2 regions of the Streptomyces sp. NPDC059169 genome follow, and region 2 is predicted to be linked to the other one. Evidence: riboswitches for the same ligand, from Rfam matches in the RefSeq annotation. Region 2 holds a riboswitch; the other holds the start of a gene.
What was found. A riboswitch is a leader RNA that binds a small molecule or an ion and turns the genes downstream of it on or off. The one in region 2 is predicted to bind S-adenosylmethionine.
Positions count from the first base shown of each region.

Region 1: another riboswitch for S-adenosylmethionine. It lies ahead of thrC (threonine synthase); the one in region 2 lies ahead of ACFXOM_RS04445 (aminotransferase class V-fold PLP-dependent enzyme).

Region 1 is NZ_JBHZCF010000011.1:116,871-120,898, reverse strand. It holds gene thrC (threonine synthase) at 1-1,154, opposite strand, end outside; SAM riboswitch class I at 1,172-1,326, opposite strand; gene ACFXOM_RS21385 (glucosyl-3-phosphoglycerate synthase) at 1,446-2,387, shown strand; gene ACFXOM_RS21380 (hypothetical protein) at 2,472-3,056, shown strand; gene ACFXOM_RS21375 (trehalose-6-phosphate synthase) at 3,139-4,028, shown strand, end outside.
Region 2 is NZ_JBHZCF010000002.1:127,920-131,947, reverse strand. It holds gene ACFXOM_RS04450 (Lrp/AsnC family transcriptional regulator) at 1-14, shown strand, start outside; gene ACFXOM_RS04445 (aminotransferase class V-fold PLP-dependent enzyme) at 119-1,585, opposite strand; SAM riboswitch class IV at 1,797-1,913, opposite strand; gene trpD (anthranilate phosphoribosyltransferase) at 2,078-3,142, opposite strand; gene ACFXOM_RS04435 (cytochrome bc complex cytochrome b subunit) at 3,269-4,028, opposite strand, start outside.

The sequences.
Region 1 (4,028 bases), on a different contig from region 2:
ATCACACCGGCCTCGATGAGCTTCTTCGCCACGCCGAGGGTCGTGCCGCCCGCGGTCTCCGTGAAGATGCCCTCGGTGCGGGCCAGCTGCTTGATCGCGTCCACGATCTGCTCGTCGGTGACGTCCTCGACGGCACCGCCGGTGCGGCGGCAGATGTCCAGGACGTACGGTCCGTCAGCCGGGTTGCCGATCGCGAGCGACTTGGCGATGGTGTCGGGCTTCTGCGGCTTGACCACGTCGTGCCCGGCCTTGAAGGCCACCGACACCGGGGAGCAGCCCTCGGCCTGGGCGCCGAAGATCTTGTAGGGCCTGTCCTCGACGAGCCCCAGCTTGATCAGCTCCTGTAGCCCCTTGTCGATCTTGGTGAGCTGGGATCCGGAGGCGATGGGGATGACGATCTGGTCGGGCAGGCGCCAGCCGAGCTGCTCGCAGATCTCGTACGCCAGCGTCTTGGACCCCTCGGCGTAGTACGGCCGCAGGTTGACGTTGACGAAACCCCATCCCTCGCCGACCGGGTCGCCGATGAGTTCGGAGCAGAAGCGGTTGACGTCGTCGTAGTTGCCCTCGATGCCGACGAGCTGGCCGCCGTACACCGCGGCCATCACGACCTTGCCCTGCTCCAGGTCGTGCGGGATGAACACGCAGGAGCGGAAGCCCGCACGCGCCGCGGCCGCACCGACCGCGCCCGCCAGGTTGCCCGTGGAGGAACAGGAGAGCGTGGTGAAGCCGAAGGCGCGGGCCGCCTCCAGCGCCTGGGCGACGACGCGGTCCTTGAAGGAGTGCGTCGGGTTGCCCGAGTCGTCCTTCACGTACAGGCCGCCGGTGACGCCCAGCTCACGAGCGAGGTTGTCGGCCTTGACCAGCTTGGTCCAGCCCGGGTTCAGGTTCGGCTTGTCCGCCACGTCGGCGGGCACGGGGAGCAGCGGCGCGTAGCGCCAGATGTTCTCCGGGCCGTTCTCGATCCGCTTGCGCAGCGCTTCGGCCTCTTCGGGGCTGCCGCTCGGCAGGTCGTACGCGACTTCGAGCGGCCCGAAACAGAGCTCACAGGCGAAGATCGGGCCGAGGTCGAACCGCTCGCCGCACTCGCGACAGGAGAGCCCGGAGGCGGGGCCGAGATCGATGGAATCGGTGGTGGCAACGGTCTGCACAGCCATGGAGGCGAGGCCCTTTCTCCTCATCTTCCTCGTGGCGCACCTCGCCACGAGACGGAATTGGCACCTTCCCTAGCCGTGGCCCCGCGCGCAGAACGTGTACGTGCGACGAGAACCGGCTGGAGGGTTGCCGGGGCTTCAACGGGCCGTGTCCCTCTGCCCCTCTGGATGAGCGGTATTCGATTGTGTCCGCGTGAGGACCCCCGGCATGCGACGGTCGTCCGCGTTGTTCAAGACTGTAACCGAACCCCCGGACGCTTGAGATGGCCGTCCGATCCGCGAGATGGAGATCACGTGCTGGATGAGGTGGAGCGCTGGCTGGCCCGGCGGTCCTGGTCGGTGGCGGACCGTCCACTGGACCGGCTGCTCGCCGCCAAGCAGGGCACCACGGTCAGCGTGGTGCTCCCCGCCCTGAACGAGGAGGAGACGGTCGGGGAGATCGTCGCCGTGATCCGCCGCGAGCTGATGTCCCGGGCGGTGCCGCTCGTCGACGAGCTGGTGGTCGTCGACTCGGGGTCCACGGACGGTACCGCGAAGGTGGCCGCGGACGCCGGCGCGCGCGTGGTGCACCGCGACGCCGTCCTGCCGCGCGTCCCGGCCGTGCCGGGCAAGGGAGAGGTGCTGTGGCGGTCACTGCTGGTGACCGGTGGCGACGTCGTGTGCTTCGTGGACGCGGACCTGAAGGAGTTCTCCGCGGAGTTCGTCTCAGGGATCGTCGGCCCGCTGCTGACCGAACCGGACGTGCAGTTCGTCAAGGGCATGTACGACCGGCCGCTGGGCGTTGTGCCGGGTCAGGGCGGCAGGGTGACCGAACTGGTGGCCCGGCCGTTGCTCAACCTGCACTGGCCGCAGTTGGCGGGCTTCGTACAGCCGCTCGGCGGTGAGTACGCGGCGCGCCGCTCACTGCTGGAACGGCTGCCGTTCCCGGTCGGGTACGGGGTGGAGCTCGGCCTGCTGGTGGACTCCCTGCACACCGTGGGCCTGGATGCGCTGGCGCAGGTCGACATCGGGGTGCGCCAGCACCGCCACCAGGACGGGCAGGCGCTGGGGCGGATGGCTGCGGCCATCTACCGAACGGCTCAGCTGCGACTGTCCCGAGGGCATTTGGTGCGTCCGGCGCTGACCCAGTTCGAGCGGCGGGAGGGCGGCTTCATCCCTCGCACCCACCCGGTGGACACCGAGGAGCGGCCCCCGATGCTGGAGATCGCGGAGTACGCGACGCGCCGTGCGGCATAGCACCGGATAATCCCACTGAATTGTCTAAGTTTCGCATTTATGAGGAATGCGAAATCTGTTGCTTCTCTTCGCCCATCGAGGAGATTGTCCCGCTCTCTCGGGGCGCTGGGGATCGCCGCGGCAGCCACGGCGAGCCCGTCGGCCCTGGCCGTGGCGGCGGCTCCGGGTCAGGCGCACACCGCGGCCGACGTCGTCACGGCGGCAGTGGTCCTCGGGCCCCCGGGGGGCAGGGCCTCCGCTGCCTCCCCGGGTGACCACGCGGGGGTGGCCCCGGCCGACCACGACGGTTCCGCGGAACAGTCCGCCCGCGGGAACGCCGGCCCCCCGGCGAACCCCGGCAACCCCGCGGGGCCAGGGAACCCGATCGCCCACGACGTCCGTCCGGATGCGGGGAGCCGCCCGACGCCGGACGCAAGTCCGGCCCCCGGGAACCTGGCGGGCACCGGCCCGGTGGCCGCGGGTGCCAGCACCCGGCCCGACGACCGCGGAACACCCTCCACCGCTGTGCATCCCGACGCTCCCACCGCCGACGGGACGAACCGCGGCACGCTCGCCGGGTCCGGTCGCCGCGAGGAACGCCTCTGGCTGCTCGGCGGCGTCGCCGTGGCCCTCACCGCAGCCGGGATCATCGCGGTCGTCGCGACCCGGGACCGACGCAACCACCACTGATCGAGTGAGCGTGTGGCCGGACTCCGCCGACGGAGCCCGGCCGCACGTTTGAGTGGTTCGGGGACGGGCTAGGTTTCGCGACATGGTCTCCGAGCCCTCAGCCTCCGAGCACGCAGCCCGGGTTCTCGTCGCGTCCAACCGCGGACCCGTCTCGTACGCCTTCCGTGAGGACGGCACGCTGGACGCCCGACGCGGCGGCGGCGGCCTGGTCTCCGGGCTGTCCGCGATCGGTCCCGAGGCGGACGCCCTCTGGGTGTGCTCGGCCCTCGGCGACGGCGACCGGGAGGCGGTACGGCGCGGCATCGGCGAACCGGGCGTCAAGATGCTGGACATCGACGCCGCCGTGCACGCCGACGCCTACAACGGCATCGCCAACTCGGTGCTGTGGTTCGTCCACCACATGCTGTACCAGACGCCGCTCGAACCGGTCTTCGACGCGGAATTCCGACGCCAGTGGATCGCCTACGAGGCGTACAACCTCGCCTTCGCACAGGCCCTGGCGGAGTCGGCCGCCCCGGACGCGGTCGTCCTCGTGCAGGACTACCACCTGGCGCTGACCCCGGGGATGCTGCGCGGCCTCCGCCCGGACCTGCGGATCGGCCATTTCTCGCACACCCCGTGGGCCCCGCCGGAGTACTTCCGGATGCTTCCCGACGACATCGCGGAGCAGTTGCTGCTCGGCATGCTCGGCGCGAACCGCCTGGGCTTCCTGACCCACCGCTGGTTGAACGCCTTCCAACAGTGCTGCCAGTCGGTGCTCACCGGCCACGACATCGCCGCGTACTGGCCGAAGGACGACGATCCGAGCCTCGAGTACAGGGTGGCCGGCCACCCGCGCCGGCGGACCCTGCTCGGCGTGCACGGGCTCGGCGCGGACGCGGACTTCCTGCGGGAGCGCTCGCGCCGGGCCGACGTCGACGAACGCATCGCCGCCCTGGGCGAACAGATCGGTGGGGACGGCAGCCGCAAGAC
Region 2 (4,028 bases):
GCCTCGACGCCTGACCCGCCACCGAGCGCGTGCCGACCGCCGGGTAGCCGCCCACAGCCCCACGGCCCGGCACACGTCCCGCGGGCGGGCCGGGCCGTTCCACACGGGGGCGGGTTCCTCACACCGCGGGTACGCACCTGCCGTCCTCGGTGCGGTAGCTCCACCGCGCCCCGTCGCGCACCAGCTCCGCAACCGCCCGGACGAACCGCTCCACGTGCTCGTCCGGGGTCCCCGCGCCGAAGCTGACCCGGATCGCGTTCAACGACCTCCCCCGGCCTTCAGCCGAGGGGACCCCCGCCCCGCTTCGCTCTCCCGGCGCGGCCTCCGCTGCACCGCACTCGCCGGCCTGCTGCGGGTCGCTGCCGAGCAACGTCCGCACCAGCGGATGGGCGCAGAAGAGGCCGTCCCGCACACCGATGCCGTACTCGGCGGACAGCGCGGCGGCGACGTGCGAGCTGTTCCAGCCCTCCACCACGAAGGAGAGCACCCCGACCCTCGGGGAGTCGTCCCCGAACAACGACAGCACCCTGACTTCGGGGATCTCCGCGAGCCCCGCACGGACCCTGTCGACGAGGTGCTGCTCCCGGGCGACGAGCGCGTCGAAACCGGCCTCCGTCAGCGCCCGGCAGGCCGAGGCGATCGCATAGGCGCCGATGACGTTCGGCGAGCCCGCCTCGTGGCGCGCCGCGGTGGTGTGCCAGTCCACCTGCACCCTGCCGTCGGTGCGCCTCGTCACGCTCCGCGAGGCACCGCCGCCCGCGAGGTACGGCTCCGCCGCCTGCAGCCAGTCCGCACGCCCCACGAGCACGCCGGAGCCGAACGGCGCGTAGAGCTTGTGCCCGGAGAAGGCCACCCAGTCGACGTCCAGGTCCCGTACGGAGACGGGGTGGTGCGGGGCGAGTTGGGCCGCGTCCAGCACGATCCTGGCGCCGTGGGCGTGTGCGGCCGACGCCAGTTCACGCACCGGCCAGAGCTCGCCGGTGACGTTGGAAGCGCCGGTCACGCAGACCAGGGCGGGGCCGTACGGGTCGCGGTCGGCGAGGGCGACCTCCAGGGTCCGCACCGCCTCGCCGGGGGAGCCCGGCGCGTCGAGGTAGGTCACCCGGGCGCCCTCCCCGCCCGGCCCGGCGGCCCGGGGGGACTCCCAGGGCAGCAGCGACGCGTGGTGCTCCGTCTCGAAGACGAAGACCTGGCAGCCCGCGGGCAGCGCGGCCGCCAGGAGGTTCAGCGAATCGGTGGTCGAACGGGTGAAGACGACCTGGTCGTCCGCCCGGCAGTCGAGGAACGCGTGCACCGCTGCGCGGCTGCCCTCGAACAGGTCCGTGGACAGCTGTGACAGGTACCCCGCCCCGCGGTGCACGCTGCCGTAGTACGGGGCGTAGGCGGCCACGTCGTCCCAGACCCGCTGCAGGGCCGGCGCGCTCGCCGCGTAGTCGAGGGCGGCGTACGTGACCTCGCCACCCGTCACGAGCGGAACGGTGACGTCCCGGCCGAGCACCGGCAGCGGGGCGTCACAGCAGGGGTCGGAGGGTGCGGCGGCGAGGGCGGGGGTGGTGGTCTCGGCGATGTTCAGGCGTGCGGACATGGCGGTATCTCCCGGCGGAGTGGGGCGAAAGGGCTGTGGGAACCCGGCGCGACGGCACGACTGCCGCCCGACACACGGGTGTTGCCTCGACGCACGGCAACTGCGTGCGGAGGGGGAACGGGGCCGACGGCCCTAGCGCATTCGCTTGCTCACGAGACAGCTCCCTCGAGGACCAGGACCCCAGGGATGGGACATGCACAGATGTCCGCGGGGTCCGCGCTTGCCGTAGACCTCGCTGCCTACGGCCCGGTCTTCACCCGGGGCACCCCGCCACGGACGGAGGGTTGCCGGACAGCGGGCCGGGGCCTCGTCGCTGTCGCTCATGACCTGTCGCGAAGCTATGCCATGTGATCGGGTACCCGCAACTCGTGTCCGGATCCCGGGACGAACGAGGGGGCCGGTCGGAACCGACCCCCTCGCGGGCTGCTGCGGGCCGGTCCCCTCCCGCCGCCTCGGGCGGGTGCGGGGCCCCGCACCGCCATCCCTACGCGCTCACGCGTTGCTGACCGCCACCCAGCGGTCCAGCGCCTGCTTCGCCGCCCCGGAGTCGATCGACTCCGCGGCCTTCTCGATGCCCACCCGCAACTGCTCCACCAAGGTGCCCCCAGCGGGCTCCAAGGCGGCGAGTGCCGCTGCCGAGTTCAGCAGGACGGCGTCCCGCACCGGGCCGGTCTCGCCGGCGAGCAATCGACGCGCCACGTCCGCGTTGTACGAGGCGTCCGCCCCGCGCAGGGCCTCCACCGGAACAATGTCGATGCCCACGTCCCGGGGATCGAAGTGCTCCTCGCGCACCGAGCCGTCCCGCACCACCCACACCCGGGAGGTCGCGGTGGTGGTGAGCTCGTCCAGCCCGTCGTCCCCGCGGAACACCAGGGCGCTGGAGCCGCGCTCGGCCAGTACCCCTGCCATGATCGGCGCCATCCGCGCGTCGGCGACACCGGTGGCCTGGGCCTCCACCCGAGCCGGGTTGGTCAGCGGCCCCAGGAAGTTGAAGGTGGTGCGGATACCGAGCTCCTTGCGCGCCGCCGCCACGTGCCGCAGTGCGGGGTGGAACTTCACGGCGAAGCAGAAGGTGATCCCCGCTTCCTCCGCGACCTCGGCGACCCGCTCCGGGGTCAGCTCCAGATTGACCCCGAGCTTCTCCAGCACGTCGGACGCACCACTCTGGCTGGAGGCGGCCCGGTTGCCGTGCTTGACGACCTTCGCACCGGTCCCCGCGACGACGATCGCCGACATCGTCGAGATGTTGACGGTCTTGGCGCCGTCACCGCCGGTGCCGACGATGTCGACGCTGGGCCCCGGTACGTCGATCAGCCTGGCGTGCTCGTACATCGTGCGCACCAGACCGGAGATCTCCTCGACGGTCTCGCCCTTGGCGCGCAGGGCGACCACGAAGCCGGCGATCTGCGCATCGGTGGCCTCACCGCGCAGGATCCGGTCCATCGCCCAGGCGGTGGCGTCCGCGCTCTGGTCCCTGCCGTACAGCAGGGCGTCGAGTACCGCGGGCCAGGAGCGGCCCGCCGCGGTACTGCCTCCAGCGGGGGTCACGGCGCTCATGGTCGCTCCTGGGATCGTACGAATGGGGATGCCCCCACCCTATCCACCCGCATGGACGGCGAAGAGCCCCGTCCAGCGGATGGACGGGGCTCTCGCCGTGGCAGTTGCTGCGATCAGCGCAGGGGATCAGTGGTGGCCGTGGCCGCTCGTGATCTCCTTGAACTCCTCGACGGTGGCCTTGGGGACCTGGTTCCCCGAGCCGTAGTAGGCCTTGCTGAGCCGTGCCCGGAGGCGCTGCGTCCTCGACACCTTGCGCTCGACGCCGTTCTCGTCGACCGTCGGGCCGATCTCGACCGGGTCGTACTGGTGGTGTGCGGTGAGCGTGTGCAGGGCCTCCTGCGTCAGCGGCTCGTGGACCTCGACGAACTCACCGTGCGGCAGTCGCTTGATGATGCCGGACTCGCGTCCGTGCAGCACCTTGTCCTTGTCGCGTCGCTGCAGACCCAGGCAGATCCGCTTGGTGACGATGAAGGCGATGACCGGGCCGACGAAGAAGAAGATCCGGACGAACCAGGTGATCGAGTTGATCGACAGGTGGAAGTGGGTCGCCCAGAGGTCGTTCCCGCCACCGATCAACAACACGAAGTACCAGGTCAGCCAGGCCACGCCGAAGGCGGTACGGGTCGGGGCGTTGCGCGGGCGGTCCAGGATGTGGTGCTCGCGCTTGTCCCCGGTGACCCAGGACTCGATGAACGGGTAGACCGCGATGGTCGCCAGGACCAGCGGGAAGATCACCAGCGGGATGAAGACGCCCAGGACCAGGGTGTGGCCCCAGAGGTTGATCTCCCACCCGGGCATCACCCGGATCAGGCCCTCGGAGAAGCCCATGTACCAGTCTGGCTGGGCACCGGTGGACACCTGGTCCGGCCGGTAGGGGCCGATGGCC